DNA from 4 places in the Flexivirga alba genome. Region 4 is predicted to be linked to each of the others. Evidence: riboswitches for the same ligand, from Rfam matches in the RefSeq annotation. Region 4 holds a riboswitch; each other region holds the start of a gene.
The links. A riboswitch is a leader RNA that binds a small molecule or an ion and turns the genes downstream of it on or off. The one in region 4 is predicted to bind cobalamin.
Positions count from the first base shown of each region.

Region 1 (4,711 bases), 820 kb from region 4:
CCGTCGCCGGCAACTGGAAGGAGGTCTGGAAGACCTCCAGTAGGTCGTCCGGCACGTTGGGCACGGCCGACAGATCGCCGCGCGAGCGCAACAGGTCTTCTCGGATCGAGTCCCACAAGCCGCGCTCCTGCAGTGCGGCCACCAGGTTCCGGTTGACCTCCAGGAACTTCCCGGATGACGTGGTACGTGAAAATAGTTGGGAGAACTGCGGATCCAGACCGGGAGTCGTCCCGGCGACCAGACCGATGGACGCAGTCGGCGCAATAGCCATCAACGTCGCGTTGCGTATGCCGTCCTTGACCCGTCCACGCAGCGCATCCCAATCCATCCGGGTGGTGCGTGGCACGTCGACCTCGACTCCGCGGCGCTGCTGCAGCACCTCGAGGGTGTCGATCGGCACCAGGCCGCGGGACCAGCCGGATCCCGCGAAATTCGGATAGGCGCCGCGCTCCTGGGCCAGATCGCAGGATGCGTCGATCGCATGCCAGCTGATGAACTCGGCGAGCTGATCGATCAGATCTGCGGCTTCTTCGGACGCATAGGAGAGGCCGAGCTTCTCGACGACGTCGGTGAATCCCATGAACCCCAAGCCGATTGCGCGGTTCTGGTCATTGGAGTGCTCCGACTCCGGCACCGACGAGCGGGTGATGTCGATCAGGTTGTCGAGCTGTCGCACCGCCGTGCGCGCGGACTCGGCGAGGCGATCCCAGTCCCACTCGCCATCTACCAAGTGGCGGGAGAGGTTGATCGAGGCCAGGTTGCAGACCGACACGTTCTCGCGGTCCTGCGGGAGGGTGATCTCGGTGCACAGGTTCGACAGGTGGATCGTGCCGGTGTTGTCGTTCAGCGCCCGCTGGTTGATCGTGTCCTTCCACGTGAGCCAGGGGTGCGAGGTCGTTTGCAGCGAGACGAGGATCGACTTCCACTGCGCGCGAGCGCGAATCTTCTTGAAGGAGCGCAGCTTTCCGGTCTCGGCGAGGGCGACATACTCCTTGTAACGGCGGGAGAAGTCGTCACCGACCAGCTCGACCAGGTCCGGTGTCTCGAGCGGGTCGAAGAGATACCAGTCGTCGTCGGCGACGACTCGCTTCATGAATTCGTCGGACAACCAGACTGCGGTGTTCGCGGTCCGGGTGCGCCGGTAGGGGTCGCCGGCGTTCTGCCGTAAGTCGATGAACTGCGGGAAGTCCAGGTGCCAGTTCTCCATGTAGAAGCACAGGGCGCCGAACTTCTTGCCGCCGCGGGAGACGGCGCGCAGGATCGAGTCGATGGTGTGCATGAAGGGGATCGGGCCGGTCGAGGACGTGTTGTTGCTCCGGATCGGGCTGCCCTCGGACCGCAGCTTGGTGACCGAAAGGCCAATGCCACCAGTGCCTTTGGTCAGCCACATGACGTCTCGCATCGACTTGGCGATGTGCTCGATGTCGTCATCCATCTGCATCACGAAGCAGTTGGACAACTGAGGTGTGTTGGTGCCCGCGTTGACGAGTGTGGAGCCGGCAGCGAGGTAGTCCAGCGATGCCATCTTCCGGTAGAAGCCGATGGCGGCCTGGGTCGGATCCTTCTCGTTGACCGACATACCCATCGCGACCCGCATCCAGAAGTATGCCGGGACCTCGAGCGGCTGGCGCCTGGAATCCGTTGCCATGTAACGGTTTTTGAGAGTGACGATGCCGATGTAGCGAAGCCCGTCATCCTGATGGTGGTCGAGGGCCGCGGCCAGCTGCTCCAGGTTGAAGGCAGACGCGAGGCGAGCGTCGAAGAGACCGTCCTCGACCGACAGGCGGATGTAGCCGGGGAAGCGGGCTTGGTGCAGCAGCGCGAGCTCGGACTGCGTCTCGAAGTCGCCGAGCACCTTCTTGTAGATCGTCTTCAACAGCAGGCGGGACGCGATGACGTCGAAGTCGGGGTCGTCCTTGACGTTCTGCACCGCGACCGAGATGGCAGCCTCGTCGAGTTGTTCGGTGGTGATGCCGTCGAAGAGCGTGATTGCCAGCTCCGAGGCGATCTGCATGGTCATCGACATGGCATTCGGTAGGCCCTCAGCGGCCCGCTCGATCGCCCGGTTGATGCGGTCTGCGTCATACGGCTCGCGTGATCCGTCGCGCTTGGTGACGTGTATGGCCACGTGCGGTGTCTCCCGTCTTTCCTCGCAGTGGCCCGGCGAGGAGGACGGCGAGCGGGCAGCGCACGCGGGCACGTGGCTCGCCGCCGCTCGTTCGTCAGCCCTTCCCGCGCGGGCTGCGGTCGGACCCGCCCGCGGGTGCGCGGACAGGGCAGTGGCAGGTCTTCGGACTCGTGACTCCGTGCGAGACGCACACCTACTGGTCGTCGCTTCCCGGGCTCTCACCCAGTGCTGATGACGACGTTCGTCCTCACTCACCGCTGCGGGGGCAGTGTCGGATTTGCACCGACTTCCCTCTTTCCTCGGGTGCTTCAGCCGTCGTCAAGCGGCGGCTGAAGCACTCGAACCAGCTGCAAGACACACACTATCTAGTGGTGGTTGGTTTGCCAAGACCCAACATGCTGTAGTTGCACGCCTGTAATTCCAGAGATGTCAAATCGGCGGAATGACGCCGAAATGGGGTGGCATGGCACGGAAGTGGCGGCGTGTCGGCACCGAGGTCGTCGAGTGCCGGAGTACGGAGCCAAGGTGGTCGAGTGCCGGAGGAGCACCGCCCACGAGCCCCAATCGCCGAGAGGACAGGCGATCGCCGAAAGGACAGGCAATTCGAGCCCGAAATGGGCCGCATCGGGTGTCCTCTCGACCAACGGGTGTCCTCTCGGCAATACGGCCGGGTGCACGCTCAGGGCGAGAGGGGTATGGCGAGAGGGGTATGGCGAGAGAGGTATGACGTGTCGGACGCGCGGCGAGCCGAAGCCAATGCGGGCGCCAGGAGGAGCCGAGCCAGAAAGGCTAAGAGCGAGTGACGAGAATCGAACTCGCGTATTCAGCTTGGGAAGCTGATGTTCTACCATTGAACTACACTCGCGTGCCTCGGGCGGCGGCCAAATGGCTCTCGCTCGGACCGGCAGGAGTCTAACCCACAGCGTCCGCCACCGGCGCAAGCGCCTGCCCGGTACCGTGACCCTCGTGCTCCTCTCCGACCGCGACATCCGCGCCCAGATCGACGCCGGCCGCGTGCGCCTCGACCCGTATGACGAGACGATGATCCAGCCCTCGAGCATCGACTTCCGGCTGGACCGCTACTTCCGGCTGTTCGACAACCACAAGTACCCCTTCATCGACCCGGCCGCCGAGCAGGAGGAGCTGACCCGGTTGATCGAGACCGAGTCGGGCGAGCCCTTCGTGCTGCACCCCGGCGAGTTCGTGCTCGGCTCGACATACGAACAGGTGACGTTGCCCGATGACGTCGCCGCGCGGGTCGAGGGCAAATCCAGCCTGGGCCGGCTCGGCCTGCTGACGCACGCGACGGCCGGCTTCGTCGACCCGGGCTTCTCCGGGCACGTGACCCTCGAGCTGTCCAACGTCGCGACCCTGCCGATCAAGCTGTGGCCGGGCATGAAGATCGGGCAGCTGTGCTTCTTCCAGCTCAGCAGCCCGGCCGAAAACCCTTATGGCAGCGCTAAATACGGCTCGCACTATCAGGGCCAGCGCGGCCCGACCGCCAGCCGGTCCTACGCCAACTTCCATCACACCGAGGTGTGATGTCCCGCTACGAGGTCGGCCCGTCGCACGACGGTGCGCACCCTTTCTCACCCTGCCGGACGGCAGGCGGCGCCCCGACGCGATCGCCTTGCTGTTGCACGGGGGTGCCGAGCACGGCCTCGGGCGGACCAACAAGGTGAGTCCGCCGGTGCTGCGCATGGTCGCCGTCGCCCGCAGCATCGAGCGCAGCGCACAGGGTCGGATCGGGACTGCGGTGCTGCGTGACGCCGTGCGCGGTTACAACGACGATGCGCGATCTCCGGTCGTGGATGCCCGATGGGCGCTGGCTCGGCTGCGCGAGCTCTACCCCGACACCCCTGTGGCGCTGGTCGGTCACTCGATGGGCGGCCGGGTCGCCCTGGAGCTGGCCGGCGCCGACGGTGTCACGAGCATCGTCGGTATGGCGCCCTGGATCCCCCAGCAGTACGACGTCGCGCCGTTCCTCGACCGGCACACTCTGCTGCTGCACGGCCGCAAGGACGTCATCACCGACCCACGCAAGAGCGCCCGACTTGCCGAGCTGATCGTGCAGGCCGGCGGCGACGCGCGCAGTGTGCAGCTGCCGGATGCGCACGCGATGCTGCTCAAAGCGCGGGCGTGGCACCGTCATACGACCCAATTCCTGGCGGAGACGTTGCTTTCCTGAAGATTTCACCGGATCGGGTTCGGTCCCTGTCGGTGGCCTGCACTACGTTTGTTGACCATGATCCGCTTCGAGCAGGTGGTCAAGCAGTATGCCGGCGGCGCGACAGCCGTCGACAACCTTTCCTTCGAGGCGCCGACCGGCCAGATCACCGTCCTGGTGGGGCCGTCCGGCTGCGGCAAGACGACATCACTGCGGATGATCAACCGCATGATCGAGCCCACCGGCGGGCACATCTACATCGATGACGAGGACGTTCAATCGTTCAACGCAGCCAAGCTGCGCCGCGGCATCGGTTACGTCATCCAGCACGCCGGGCTGTTCCCGAACAAGCGGGTCGTCGACAACGTCGCCACGGTGCCGCAGCTACTCGGCACGCCCAAGGCGCGGGCCCGCGA
Region 1 is NZ_JBHSWH010000001.1:1,474,383-1,479,093, forward strand. Features, by position in the region: gene ACFQDH_RS07130 (ribonucleoside-diphosphate reductase subunit alpha) at 1-2,128, opposite strand, end outside; cobalamin riboswitch at 2,265-2,487, opposite strand; tRNA gene ACFQDH_RS07135 (tRNA-Gly) at 2,923-2,993, opposite strand; gene dcd (dCTP deaminase) at 3,095-3,670, shown strand; gene ACFQDH_RS07145 (alpha/beta hydrolase family protein) at 3,579-4,316, shown strand; gene ACFQDH_RS07150 (ABC transporter ATP-binding protein) at 4,374-4,711, shown strand, end outside.
Region 1: linked by a shared signal. The riboswitch ahead of ACFQDH_RS07130 (ribonucleoside-diphosphate reductase subunit alpha) and the one ahead of ACFQDH_RS03325 (hypothetical protein) in region 4 are both predicted to bind cobalamin.

Region 2 (4,711 bases), 1.8 Mb from region 4:
GGTGCTGGATCACGTTGTCATCACCCGGAATTCGTCACACCGCAGCATGCGTGCCGAAGTGCTGGGCCAGGTCGCGATCGACATCTTCGGTGAGGACCGGGTCGACATCGTGCCCGGCATGGCCGATGCGATCGACCGTGCCGCGGAGCTCGCGGACGAGGGTGGTGTCTCCGGGGGAGTGATCGCCACCGGCTCGATCACGACCGCCGCGGACGTCCGAGCCCTGCTCGGCGTCACCGACACATGAGCAACAGCAACACCGTGATCGGGAACGTCCTCGTCCACGGCGTCGGTGAGCGTATGACGCGCCGGTTCGCCGGCATGGTGGTCGGGTCGCAGACCCTGGTGGTCTTCCTCGGCGCGCTCGTCGCCTGGGCGATCGCCAAATCGCAGCACGACACGGCCCACACGTCATACCTCGTTGTCGGGTTGGTGCTGGCAGTCTTGTGTGTCGTCGCCGCCGGCACACTGCGTCGTCCCTGGGGTGTGACCCTCGGCTGGGCGGTGCAGTTCGCGACCGTCGTGGCCGGTGTCGTCCTACCGATGATGTTCGTTGTTGGTCTGATGTTTCTGGCCCTGTGGGTCACTGCCCTCGTCCAGGGCCGCAAAATGGACGCCTTGACCGCTCGCCACGAAGGAATCCCCGAGCAATGACCTGGATCGAAGCGATTGTCCTGGGGATCGTGCAGGGACTCACCGAGTTCCTGCCGATCTCGTCCTCCGCGCACCAACTCATCGTCGGCCGGCTCTTCTGGGACAACGACGGCGGCGGATCGGCGTTCACCGCAGTCAACCAGCTGGGCACCGAGACAGCGGTGATCGTCTACTTCTGGCGGGACATCGTCCGCATTCTCAAGCAGTGGGGGTTGTCGGTCGCCGGCAAGGTGCCGAAGTCCGAGCCCGACGCCCGAATGGGCTGGCTGGTCATCGTCGGCACGATCCCGATCGGCATCCTCGGCCTGGTGTTCAAGGGTTTCATCGAGGGACCGCTGCGCAACCTGTGGGTGACCGCGAGCATGCTGCTGATCTTCGCCATCGTCATCGCCGTGGCTGATGCGACGGTCGACCACGACCCCGACGCCGAGAACCGCAAGACTCTGGAAGACCTCAGCGTCAAGGACGGCATCCGGTTCGGACTCTGGCAGGCGCTCGCGCTGATACCCGGCGTATCGCGTTCCGGCGGAACGATTTCCGGTGGTCTCTTCATGGGCTACACGCGCAGTGCTGCGGCGCGATACTCGTTCTTGCTCGCCATACCTGCGGTGCTCGTGTCCGGGTTGTTCGAGCTGAAGGACCTGCACGGCAGCGGCGGTGACGGGTGGGGTCAGATCATCGTCGCGACGGTGCTCGCGTTCGTCGTCGGGTATGCCGTGGTCGCGTGGTTCATGCGCTATATCTCCCACCACAACTTCCGGCCGTTCGTCTACTACAGGATCGCGCTGGCCGTCTTCGTCTTCGGGCTGCTCGTGCTCGGCAAGGTTGCTGCCTAAGGAAACCCCAGGGGTTTCGCCATACGACCCGTCCGATTGAATGTGAGTCATGGAACGCACCCTCGTCATCGTCAAGCCCGATGGATTCGCCCGTGGCCTCACCGGCGAGGTCCTGCGCCGGATCGAGGCGAAGGGCTACGTCCTCGACACGTTGCAGATCATGACTCCCGATCGGGATCGGCTGGCACGGCACTACGCCGAGCACGAGGGCAAGCCCTTCTACCAGCCGCTCGTCGACTTCATGGCCAGTGGCCCGGCGACCTTCGCGATCGTGACCGGGCAGCGGGTCATCGAAGGTTTCCGTGCGATCGCCGGAGCGACCGACCCGTCGGCCGCAGCGCCGGGCAGCATCCGCGGCGATCTCGGGCGCGACTGGGGCCTGGCCGTGCAGCAGAACATCGTGCACGGCTCGGACTCGCCCGAGTCCGCCGAGCGCGAGATCGGCATCTGGTTCCCCCAAGCCTGATTGCTTGTTCGGGCCGTCCTTCGGACGGGCAGCAGGCTGACGGTAAGCTCCGCACCGGACGCGATTTACTGCAGGGGAAGCCGGTGCGAATCCGGCGCTGACCCGCAACCGTGTGCCGACCGGGCGCCATACCCGGGAAGCGAGCCGGAGCACCTGCGCGTCCACCGGCGATCTCGTCGCGGCCCCGCGAGATCGGTTCCGGCTGATACTTCTGCGGGTCGCGACATCTCGCGGAAGGCAACACTTCATGACCACAACTCTTCGCGCCCGTGCGGGTCTCACGGGCATCTTCGCCCTGGCCTGCGCCGGTCTGACCGGCATCGCAGTGGCCGCTCCGGCAAGCGCCGCCACACCCGATGCGTCCACTGGCGCGCACTTCCTGGCGTCCGAGCTGGCGGCTGGCGGCGACCACTTCTCGGTCAGCTCCGGCGGCACCAACTACGCCGACTACGGCCTGACGATCGACGGCATCCTCGGTCTCGACGCGGCACAGACCGGTCAGGCCGAAGCGCAGCGCGCGGCGTCATACATCACCAAGAACGCCGCGGCATACAACACCTACGGCCAGGACGTGTATGCCGGTGCGACTGCCAAGTTGCTGGTCTTCGCTCAGGCGCAGGGCCTGCCGACCGGTGGCTACCTCAGCCAGCTGAAGTCGCTGGAGCAGACGACCGGGCAGTTCAAGGACAAGTCGGCGTATGGCGACTACTCCAACACCATCGGCCAGTCGCTGGCGATCGTCGGTCTGGCGCGCGCCGGACAGTCCGATGCCAAGGCAGTTGACTTCCTGCTCAAGCAGCAGTGCAACGACGGCGGATTCCGGATGACGTTCGCCGACACGCAGTGCACCACCACCGCCGGCGACACCGACGCGACCTCGTTGGCCGTGCAGGCGCTGAGCGCCGCGGGCGGTCACGACGCCGCGGTCACCAAGGCCGTCAATTTCATCGCCGGCGAGCAGCAGTCGAACGGTGGTGTGGTGGAGCCGGCCGCGCAGGCCGCACCGAACACCAACAGCACCGGGCTGGCCGCGGTCGCCTTCGCCCTGACGGGCAAGACCGCAGAGGCAGCCAAGGCGAAGGCCTTCGTCGCCGGCCTGCAGTTCGGTTGCACTTCCCCGGCTGCGTTGCGCGGCGGATTCGCCTTCGACCAGAAGTCGTTCGACGCGCTGCGGGCCAAGGGCAGCAAGGCGACGGTCAGCGACAAGGAACATCGCGCGACGACGCAGGCGGTCCTCGCGCTGGTCCAGCAGCCGTACCTGAAGATCAGCGCCGGTGGTTCGGCGACGGCGCCGGCGCTGTCGTGCGCGACGTCCAGCCCGACCACGTCGGCAACCAGCACCGCGAGCTCAACGTCGGTCAGCGCCACGTCGACGACGACCGGCCCACCGATCATCACCGACGGCTCGCAGACAGGTGGCGGCAACGCGGGCGTGCTCTTCGCGGGCGCTGCCGTCCTGGGTGGCGCCGCACTGGCCGGCACCGGCCTCCGTCGCCGGTTGCGTTCGCGCGACTGACACAACAACCTCACCGAGAGGACAGCCGAATGCCGAGGGGACAGGCAATTCGGGCGAATTCGCCCGGAATTGCCTGTCCCCTCGATGCATCGCCTGTCCTCTCGGCGAAATGGGTCGCGTCAGTCGAGGTCGTCGTCGAGGCCGGCGATCGCCAGCTCGAGAAGTTGGGCGAGCTTGTCGCGCTGGCCGACGGGCACATGCGACAACACGTCGGACTCCACCATGTCGGACTCCCGGATCACCTGGCGGAACATCTCCCAACCGTCGCGGGTGAGGTGCACGAGGATCCGGGTGCGGTTGTCGGGATCGGGCTCGCGCTCGATGAGTCCGCGTTCGGCCATCCGATCCAACCGGTGGGTCATCGACGACGGGGCAACCGCGGCCGTGTCGGCCAGCTGCGACGGCGTCGAGATGTGGTCCTCGGCCTCGGCCGCGAGGTGCCGGATGACGGCCCACTCGCCGGGGGACAGATCGAGGTCCGACAGGTTCTGGGTGTACCACTGCGACAGGCGGCGGTGCAGGCCGTGCACCGCGGTCACGACACGCTGCACCTGCTCGTTCCCACCGGCTTCGACATACGCTGCGACCTCGGCCTCGTAGCGGCTTCGCTCGGTCTTCCCGGGCTGATTCTGGGCACGGCCCTCCTTCGTCGGGCCCGGCCCTTCAGCTGAAGCTTTCGGTCGCTCGCTGCGCTCGCTCATGATGATCAATTAGAACGTATGACGGTGGCGCACTCCGCACGGCTTGCGGCCGGCACTCTTCGATTAGGGGCGCACGCTCAGATCCTGATAACCTTGCAGCGCCGTGAAACCGGCCGCGGACAAAGAGCGCCCCTGGTGGACATGCCCAGGAGCACCGCGCAATCAAGAGACGAACGGAGATCGCCCACTCATGCCGCTGGACACCGCCACCAAGGCGCAGATCATGACCGACTACGCGACCAAAGAGGGCGACACCGGTTCGCCCGAGGTGCAGATCGCGATGCTGACGCAGCGCATCACCGACCTCACCGAGCACGCCCGTCAGCACCCGCACGACCACCACAGCCGGCGCGGCCTGCTGCTCCTGGTCGGTAAGCGCAAGCGCATGCTGCGTTACCTCGAGGACGTTGACATCGAGCGCTACCGCGCACTGATCAAGCGACTGGGTCTGCGTCGCTGACCAATCACACTTACGACCGCAAGGCGGCTACCACCGGTAGCCGCCTTGTTGGCGTAGGCGGGTGCTGCCCGCCGGCCC
Region 2 is NZ_JBHSWH010000001.1:2,465,222-2,469,932, forward strand. Features, by position in the region: partial or broken gene ACFQDH_RS12190 (bifunctional folylpolyglutamate synthase/dihydrofolate synthase) at 1-247, shown strand, start outside; gene ACFQDH_RS12195 (DUF4233 domain-containing protein) at 244-654, shown strand; gene ACFQDH_RS12200 (undecaprenyl-diphosphate phosphatase) at 651-1,490, shown strand; gene ndk (nucleoside-diphosphate kinase) at 1,540-1,956, shown strand; cobalamin riboswitch at 2,000-2,131, shown strand; gene ACFQDH_RS12210 (prenyltransferase/squalene oxidase repeat-containing protein) at 2,204-3,472, shown strand; gene ACFQDH_RS12215 (MarR family winged helix-turn-helix transcriptional regulator) at 3,592-4,173, opposite strand; gene rpsO (30S ribosomal protein S15) at 4,364-4,633, shown strand.
Region 2: linked by a shared signal. The riboswitch ahead of ACFQDH_RS12210 (prenyltransferase/squalene oxidase repeat-containing protein) and the one ahead of ACFQDH_RS03325 (hypothetical protein) in region 4 are both predicted to bind cobalamin.

Region 3 (4,711 bases), 3.9 Mb from region 4:
TTGACCGCGAAGTTGAGCAGGGTCGCGATGACGATCACCGGCCGCAACACGTCGTGGCGCCACACGAACTTCAGACCGAATCGCATGGCCTGCAAGGGTGGTTCGTGCTCCCCGCCGTCCGGTGGTGGTGCCGGCAGCGGTGTGCGTACGAGTAGCGCCGCCACCACAGCGACGAGATAAGAGACCACATCGGCGAGCACCGGCAGCGAGCGAGACACCGCGAAGAGCACGCCGCCGAGTGGTGGACCAACCAGACCGGTGACACCCTGCCGGCCTTGCATCACCGACATCGCGGTGCTCAGTTCCTCAGGCGGCACAACGGCTTTCGTCGCCAGCGTGTCGGCCGGCGAGAAGACCGCCTCGGCAGCACCGACCACGAACCCCGCGACCACCAGCTGTGCGATCGTGAGCAGGTCGGCGGCATACGCCAGCACGACCGTCGCGTATGACGCTGCCGCGACGAGGGCTGACCACACCATCGCACTGCGACGGTTCCACCTGTCGACGAACGTGCCGGCCGGGATTCCGGCGATCACCATCCCGGCGACCACGGCTCCCCCGACGAGCCCCGCGATCGCCGCGTTGTCGGTCATCCAGAGCGCAAGCAGCGGAAAGGCCAGTCCACTCATCCGCGACCCGATGCCGTTCAAGGTGTTGCCAACCATCAGCAACTCGAAGTCCCGGTTGCGCCAGAGCGCAGGTCGTTTCGTGTCGAGCGCTTCGTCCCCCACCTGTGTCATGACGACCATCGTGCGCCGGCTCCAGGCATTACGCAACTATATTTGCGCATTATTATTTGCGAAGAGGACCAAGCCACGGCACAGTGGTCCCGTGAGCAGATCACAGGACCGGTCCGAGCCGCGGCGTATCGTCGACCCCCGCGAGCTCAAGGCTCTGTCGCATCCACTGCGCATGCGCCTCTTCGGCGAGCTGACAGCACGCGGCCCGTCTCGCGCCGTGGATCTAGCGAACGCCGTTGCGGAACCGGCGAATTCGGTCAGCTTTCACCTCCGGCAGCTGGCGCGCTATGGCCTCGTCGAAGATGACCCCGAGCACGGCACCGACGGCCGCGAACGATGGTGGCGAGCAACAACCGACGAGGGTCTCATCGTGGACTTCCACGACTTGGAAGCGATGCCCGGTGGTCCGGCTGCAGTCGGGGCCTTCAAACAGGTCACCGAGAGCACCGCACATGCGCTCACAGCGCTCTCCTTCCGACACCTCGACGAGTCCACCGAGGGGCCAAAGACCTGGTTCAACAACTTCGTGCTGCACCTGAGTCGCTCCGAATTGGACGCCTTCCTCGACGACCAGTGGGAGGTGACGTCGCGCTGGATGCAACGATCGCGAGAGGTCAGCAACTCGGCTGACGGCGAGACCCGGCATACCTATTTCGGGGTCAGCAACGGCGCTCCGCTGGGTCAAGTACTGGAGACCGAGGAGGCCGCGGACCGAACGGGTGACGAGCGCTCCGGCAAGAGTCAGTAGGCTGAGGAACGCGACAGGTTCGCGTCATACCGGTGATCCGGATGCCGCGTCGTAAGAGGGAATCCGGTGTGACTCCGGGACTGCCCCGCAGCGGTATGTGAGAACGACCTCCGTCATACGCACTGGCCAACTTGGCCGGGAAGCGATGGACAGTAGGCGCCTTGTTTCGGCACGCTCACGAGTCCGAAGACCTGCCAGTCGCCCGAGCCCGGACCCGGGTTCGGCCGATTCGGTGACCTCTCGGGCGGGTCGCGAAGGAGTTTGGAATGACCAACAGCACCACTGCCACTGTTCTCGGCTGGCCACGACAGGGGCCGAAGCGAGAGCTCAAACGGGCCATCGAGGCCTATTGGGCGGGCCGCGTCCCCGCCGACGAACTCCACGACATCGCTGCCGGCCTACGCGCCGATGCGTGGAAACAACTGTCGGACAACGGGATCGACGAGATCCCGACCGGCGACTTCTCCTACTACGACCACGTGCTCGACACGGCATGGATGGTCGGCGCCGTGCCGCAGCGCTTTCGGGCCGCGGCCGACAACGACCTGGACGTCTACTTCGCGATGGCCCGCGGGAACGACAAGGTTGCGCCGCTGGAGATGACCAAGTGGTTCGACACCAACTACCACTACCTGGTGCCGGAGCTCGCCCCCGCGACGACGTTCACCGCGAACGCCGCCCGCCAGGTCGAGCTCTTCACCCAGGCGACCGACGCCGGCCACACCGCGCGTCCGGTGCTCGTCGGACCGCTCACCTTTCTGCTGCTGTCGAAGCCGGCTGTGGACGCACCAGCGGGGTTCGACCCGTTGTCGCTTCTTGACCCCCTGCTGGACGTGTATGTCGACATCCTCAGCACCCTGCACGACGCCGGCGCGCAGTGGGTGCAGATTGACGAGCCGGCGCTCGTCCTGGACCAGCCGGTCGCTGTGCTCGACGCGGCTCGTCACGCACTCGATCGACTTGGCTCCGCAACGAAACGCCCGAAACTGTTGATTGCCAGCTATTTCGCCGCATTGCAGGACGCGTTCGAGGTGTTCGCCGAGGCACCCGTCGACGGCCTGGCGATCGACTGCACCGTCCCGGCGAACGTCACCGAGATCCTGGAGCACGGTCTGCGCGAAAAGCGGCTGATCGCAGGTGTCATCGACGGCCGCAACGTCTGGGCCGCCGATCTCGACGACCGACTGGCGATCGTGCGCCGGCTGGCCGGCCGCGTCGACGACCTCGTCGTCGGCAGCTCCTGCTCGCTGCTGCACGTGCCGCTCGATGCGTCGAAGGAGACCGCGATCGACGAGGAGGTCCGAAGCTGGCTGGCCTTCGCGCGCGAGAAGGTGCTCGAAATCCGCACGCTGGCAACGGCACTCGACGACGAAACTGCAGCGACTCCCGCACTGGACGCGTCCCGTCGAGCGGTCGCGTCCCGACAGGCATCGGCGCGCACACACGACGATGCCGTGCGCGCACGCGTGGCCGCGGTGCGGGACGCCGACACACATCGTGTCGCGGCGTTCGACCAGCGATACCCGCAACAGCAGGAGTCGCTCGGCCTGCCACTGCTACCGACGACGACCATCGGGTCGTTCCCGCAGACCGACTCCGTGCGCAAGGCACGCGCATCACTGCGTCGCGGCGAAATCGACCGGGCGACATACGAATCGGCGATGCGCGACGAGATCGCCACGGTGATCTCCCTGCAGGAAGAGCTCGGCCTGGACGTGCTGGTGCACGGTGAGCCGGAACGCAACGACATGGTGCAGTACTTCGCCGAACAGCTCGACGGCTACCTGTCGACCACACACGGTTGGGTGCAGTCCTACGGCACCCGCTGCGTTCGGCCGCCGATCATCTTCGGTGACGTCTCCCGTCCCGAGCCGATGACCGTCCGCTGGTGGCAGTACGCGCAATCGCTGACGAAGCGACCGGTCAAGGGCATGCTGACCGGGCCGGTCACCATGCTCGCCTGGTCCTTCGTGCGCGACGACCAGCCCATCGGTGACACGGCCCGGCAGGTCGCACTCGCGCTGCGCGATGAGGTCCGCGATCTGGAGGCGGCCGGTTGCCGCGTCATCCAGGTTGATGAGCCGGCCCTGCGCGAGACGCTGCCGCTGCGGACCACCGACCGCCCGGCATACCTGGAGTGGGCAACCGAATCCTTCCGGCTGGCAACGAGTTCCGTCGCGGACGTCACCCAGGTGCACACGCACATGTGCTACGCGGATTTCGGTGACATCTTCACCGCGATCGACGACCTGGATGCCGATGTGATCAGCCTCGAAGCCGCCCGGTCGGGTATGTCGCTCGCGGACGAACTTCAGAAGTCCGGCTACGCCAAGGGCGTCGGTCCGGGTGTCTACGACATCCACTCGCCGCGGGTCCCGTCCACTGACGAGGTGCGCACGCTGCTGGAGAAGGCGGTGGGTGCGCTCGCGGCCGGCCAGGTGTGGGTCAACCCGGACTGCGGTCTGAAAACAAGGCGTCCGGACGAGGTCCGGCCTGCCCTGGCGAATCTCGTCTCCGCTGCGGCCGCGGTCCGCGCGTCGATCTAACGCTCCGCGGACCAGGGTCCGCGGATCACCGGCGCGGTGTCCTCCTCGTCCTCGTCCTCAGGTTCTGAGCGGCGAGAGACGAGGGGATGGTGCGCTCGTCGTGCTCCGGACCGGTGCTCGGCTGCGGACTCGGCAACCGGTGTGCCTCGTGCGGTGCCCGCGCTGCCCTGGTGGGCACCGGCTCGGTGGCGGCAGCCTCGCCGTCGCCGAAGTCGAGCGGGAGTGGCACCTCTTCGTGCTCGGGCCGGTCCTTTACTCCGGACTTCTCCTGCGGTTCTGGAGGCTTGTCGAAGCCGATGTCGATCTGCTGGAAACCCTTGAGCCGAGTGGCCCGCGCCAACCCGCTGTACGCGCGCACGTCAGCGTCGGTGAGTTGCACGTTGTCGGTGAACGGCGTGAGCAATGCCCGCGGCCACAGTCGCAGGGTCCAGACCGCGTTGAGCTCCATGCTGATGACGATGATGATGCCCGCGATGAACAGGAAGAGCATCAAGCCGACAACTAGCGCCAGCGTCGGGTCGATAGCACTGTTTCGCTTGATGATGTGCTGGACGTAGATGCCACCGAAGCGCTGGAGCAACTGCCACATGATGGAGGCGAAGACCGCCCCCGGCCAGATGTCGCGCCAGGACAGCGACCTACTGGTGCCCACGTGGTAGGCGACCATGATTGCGACC
Region 3 is NZ_JBHSWH010000001.1:4,515,820-4,520,530, forward strand. Features, by position in the region: gene ACFQDH_RS22555 (MFS transporter) at 1-740, opposite strand, end outside; gene ACFQDH_RS22560 (ArsR/SmtB family transcription factor) at 832-1,488, shown strand; cobalamin riboswitch at 1,502-1,701, shown strand; gene metE (5-methyltetrahydropteroyltriglutamate--homocysteine S-methyltransferase) at 1,755-4,034, shown strand; gene ACFQDH_RS22570 (YhjD/YihY/BrkB family envelope integrity protein) at 4,060-4,711, opposite strand, start outside.
Region 3: linked by a shared signal. The riboswitch ahead of metE (5-methyltetrahydropteroyltriglutamate--homocysteine S-methyltransferase) and the one ahead of ACFQDH_RS03325 (hypothetical protein) in region 4 are both predicted to bind cobalamin.

Region 4 (4,711 bases):
GGCCGACCACCAGCGCGAGCTCGCCCTCCTCCACGTGCAGGTCGACATGCGACAGCTCGGGCTCTCGCCCGTCGTCATACCGAACGGACACATCGCGCCACTCGATCATGTCGACACCTCCACGTCCGGATCCTGTATGACGCTGGGCGGCGACACCACCGCAGCGACCAAGCCGATGACCACGGCGACCAGGGGCAGCAGGTCGACAACCGGCCATTCGACCGGTGTCGTCGAGGGATTCAGATGTGCCGGAGCGTACTGCGTGGCCAGGATCATCAGCACGCCCGAGGCGAGACCACCTGCCGCAACAGCCATTGCCGTGAGATCGAACGGCTCGACCCGGTAGCGGGTCACGGTTCGTTCACGGGCCGAGAATGCCAGTCCGAGCACTGCGAGCGCGACGCCGAGCACGAAGGCCGGCCAGCGGAACAGCGCCGGCGCTCGGTCGTCGAGCACGCCGAAGGTTCCGATGCACACCGCGATCAGCCCCACGACGGTCAGGACTCCGAGCAGCCGGCGGGTCCGCACCGGCGTCGATCCGCGCCGGCCATAACCGCGCGAATCCATAGCAGCCGCAAGGAGAAGGGAACGGTCCAACGCATCCGAAAGCACCGGAACGATGACCCGCCGCACGACCTGCCACTTCCGTCCTCGGTCCGGTCGAAGCTGCTGGGCGCGCCGCACCCGCCGGATGCTGTCAGCCATCTGCGGGAAGACGGACACCGCGACCACCACCACAGTGCCGATGTCGTAGAGCGCGATCGGCACGACCTTGAGCAGTCGCTTCGGGTTGGCCAGCGAGTTGGCGGCGCCGATGCAGATGATCATCGCGGCGAGTCGCAGGCCGTCATACAGGCCGTCGAGCACGTCGGACAGGTGCACGGGACCGAGCAACGAAACCCCAGCCGCCCAGTCCGGCAACGGGATTCGCGGCAGGTCCAGCAGGACGGTGCCGCCGCCGGACGCGCCGAGGAAGCACCGGAACGCGACACGCACCACGACGATGAAGGCACCGAGCAGCAGGTAGAGCCGCAGCGACCGCGACCACGGGGCGTCGCCGCGCCGGAGCAGCACGACGAAACACGCGACAGCGATGAGCAGCAACAGCAGCAGCGGGTTGGTCGTGAATGACGCCGCCACCGCCAGACCGATCGCCCACAGCCACCAGGCGATCGGGTGGACCGGAGCGGGCAGACGTTTCACCCGAGTGCGATGCGTGCGAAGTTGCTGGTCTATTTCTGACTCACTGCTCTAGTTGCGCCTGCGGACGATCGCAACCGCACCGCCGCCCACGACGAGCGCCGCCAGGACGCCACCCCCTACGACGGTGGTCGCATTGACGCCCGACGACTTCTTGGAGTCCTTGATCAGGTCGTCACTGTTGGCCATGGGCGCTCCGGCGACATTCGTCGGACCGCCCGACGACGTGCCCGTAACACCGGCCGAACTGGACGACCCCTTGCTGCGCTTCGCCTTCGACGAGCTGCTCGCGGAGGACGAGTGGCTCGCCTTCGCCTTCTTCTCGGCAGCCTTCTTCTTCGCTGCCTGCGAAGCCTTGGACGCCGTGGTTGACTTCGGCTGCGAATGGGTGGACCCGGCCTTGCTCGACGTCGAATTCCCGTTTGGGTCAGTCGTTTTCGGGTTGCTCGGCGCGGTCGTGGTCGTATGGCGCGGCGGCGCCGGCGGCTGGGTCGTCGTGTGCGTCGGCGCAGGCGGAGGCTTCGGAGCTGCAGGACGGGTCGGGGTGTAACGCGGCGAGTAGTTGGTGCCGCCCTCGCTGAACGCCCATCCCTCGAAACCGCCTGGGATGACGTGGCTGGTGGACGCACCGTCACCGCTGGAGGACCAGGAGCCGCCGTTCGGTGCCTGGGTGTACCACCAGTGCGCATTCGGCGGAGGGGTCCGCCCACACGACTCGTGGTAGCCGCCGGGCAAGGTGGCCGTTGCCGACGGCTTGCCGTAGAGCCGGCAGATGAAGGCAAGCCCGTACTGTCGAGTCCCCTCCGCCGGGATCCCGGCCGCCTGCAGGGCATCGACGCCAGAAGCGCCACTGCCCACCGGCGCACAGCGCACCGCGATGCCGCCCCCGAGTTCGCGGAAGTCGACGACCACGGTCACCCCGGAGCTGGTCTTGCACACGCCGTTGTAGCCGGCGGCCTGTGCGGGCGCGACCGATCCGACATACGCGAACGAGGTTGCGGAGGTGGCGAGTGCGACGGCTGCGACGGCACGAACCGGGCGGCTGGGCATGCGGATGGAGTCCTTTCGGTCGCGACTCCACGCGTGCGACACGATCTCGCCCGCGACTGCAGTCCTCGACAGTCGATCCGGTGACCGGTGGCGCAGGTATTCCGACTCGTGACCGATCGGCCACTCACGGCTGCGGGACAGCGCCGGAATCGCACCGGCTTCCCCTGCTCACACCTTGGCGCCCGACACGGACGCCACCCCGAAGGCTAGCAGCGGTTCTGGAAGAGTCTGACGAGTGAGCACCGCACCCATCCTCGACGCCGCGGCTGCGGTGGAAACGCTCGCCGACCTGGCTGCCGCGACCGACCGGGTGATCGTCGGCCTGACCGGCCCGCCGGCCGTCGGCAAGTCGACCGCCGCCGATCAGCTCGCCCGGGGCTGCCGTGAGCGCGGCATACGGACGGTGGTCGTGCCGATGGACGGGTTCCACCTGGCGCAGGCGGTCCTCGACGAGCGGGGCTGGGCACCGGTCAAGGGCGCGCCGCACACGTTCGACGCCCTCGGGTATGTCGAACTGCTCTCCCGCATCCGCAGCGAGCGCGACCGCACCGTGTGGGCTCCGGCGTTCGACCGGTCGCTGGAGGAGCCGATCGCAGGAGCCATCGAGGTGGCGCCCGACACGCAGGTCGTGGTCACCGAGGGCAACTACCTACTGCTCCCCGACGAACCCTGGTCCGAACTGCCCCGGCTGCTGGATGCCATTTGGTATGTCGAAACCCCCGACGAGCTCCGGCGGGAGCGGCTCATCGAGCGACACCGCAGCTACGGCCGCAGTCTCGCCGAAGCGTCGCAGCGTGCGCTGGGTTCCGACGAGCGCAATGCCGACCTGGTGCGGTCGACGCGGGAGAGGGCGGACGCCATACTCCTGCTGCCGTAGGCGCCGCGGGTGTGACCGATCACACGCGCACGCGGTATGTCGCGCCACGCACGGAGGCAACCCGGACGCCGGTCGTGCGTCTACCCACCATGAGGTGCAACGCGATCATCGCTGGACGGCAGCCGGTTCCCGGCCTGCCGCGGTGCGGCGTTCCCTTCCACAGCGACGACTCGTTAGGGTCTGGGCGAAGGGTCAGGGTGTCATGACACTCACCGCACCCGCCGTGTATGCCGAAAGGCCGTATCGCTTGGGAGGTCGGGTCCATGACCGTGACGCGCTCCCCTGCTTCGAGCCGATGACCGCGGAGGACTCGGTCGACCTGGCCGAGCTCTACCGCACACATCACCTGCAGATGGTGCGGCTCGCGCGGCTGCTGGTCGACGACACGGCGAGCGCCGAGGATGTCGTGCAGGAGGCGTTCCTCGGGATGCACCGCAACCGGGCCGCGCTGCGCGACTCCCGGGCTGCGGTCGGTTACCTGCGCCAAGCGGTGGTCAACCAGTCCCGGTCGATGTTGCGCCGACGCCGTACGGTCCGTGCCCACCTGAAGGTCGCCGAGCCGGAGATCGCACCACCGGCCGATACCGACGTGCTCCTCGCCGAGGAGCACCAGGCGGTCCTTCGTGCGGTCGACCAGCTGCCGGCCCGGCAGCGCGAGGTGCTGGTGCTGCGCTACTGGTCGGACATGTCCGAGGCGGAGATCGCCGACGCACTCGGGATCAGCAAGGGCACCGTGAAATCACAAGCAAGCCGGGCGATGGCCACTCTCAACAAGATCATGCAAGGAGGCGCAACCGATGAATCCGTCTGAGCAGCACGACCAGGATGACCTGGAGCGCCGCCTGCGCGACGCGTTCGCCGCGAAGGCTTTGCAGATCTCCGACGCCGACCTGGACCGAGACCGCGAGGACGACGTCGCGGCGACCCTGAGCAGCCGGCGCCGGTCCAGCCCCGCATCGCGGATCTTCGCCGGCGTCGGTGCGGCTGCTGCCGCGGCTGCGATCGTCGTGGTCACCGTGGTCGGGCTACACAACGATGGCAAACACGAGGTCGTCAACGGCCTGCAGCCGGCCACGACCACGAGCTCGAGCAGCACGACACCCAGCACCACGACGAGCACGCAAGAGCCGACCGGCGCCGGCAAGCCGTCGGCGCTGAACCAGCCCGGCACGCCGGGCAACGACCACCCGACGACCGGGGCAAGCACCGCCAGCTCGACTCCGTCTTCAGAGACGACCAGTTCCTTGAGTCCGAATAGGACTGCGCTTTCTGGCTCCTCGACCGTCACCAGCAACTCGTCCACCTCGAGCTTGTCGGCTGAGAGTCACGAGCCTCCGGCAATGTCGGCCGGCCTGCCGCAGTCTGGCCGGCTCGGCGATCAGGAATACACCGGCGCAGTGCCGCTGAAGGACCCGTCCGGTGGCAAGACCCGGATGCTGGCGATGCCTTCGGACACCACGTGGCAGCGAACCGCAGAGGGTGGAAGCTCCCTGACCGTGCGGATCACCTACCTGCCGACCGACATCGAGGCCTACTGGCGCAAGACACTGCCGGGCGAGGGCTGGATCGAGAACGGCTCCGGAT
Region 4 is NZ_JBHSWH010000001.1:659,280-663,990, forward strand. Features, by position in the region: partial or broken gene ACFQDH_RS03315 (ABC transporter ATP-binding protein) at 1-217, opposite strand, end outside; gene ACFQDH_RS03320 (energy-coupling factor transporter transmembrane component T) at 106-1,203, opposite strand; gene ACFQDH_RS03325 (hypothetical protein) at 1,252-2,250, opposite strand; cobalamin riboswitch at 2,325-2,462, opposite strand; gene ACFQDH_RS03330 (nucleoside/nucleotide kinase family protein) at 2,486-3,127, shown strand; gene ACFQDH_RS03335 (RNA polymerase sigma factor) at 3,330-3,938, shown strand; gene ACFQDH_RS03340 (hypothetical protein) at 3,925-4,711, shown strand, end outside.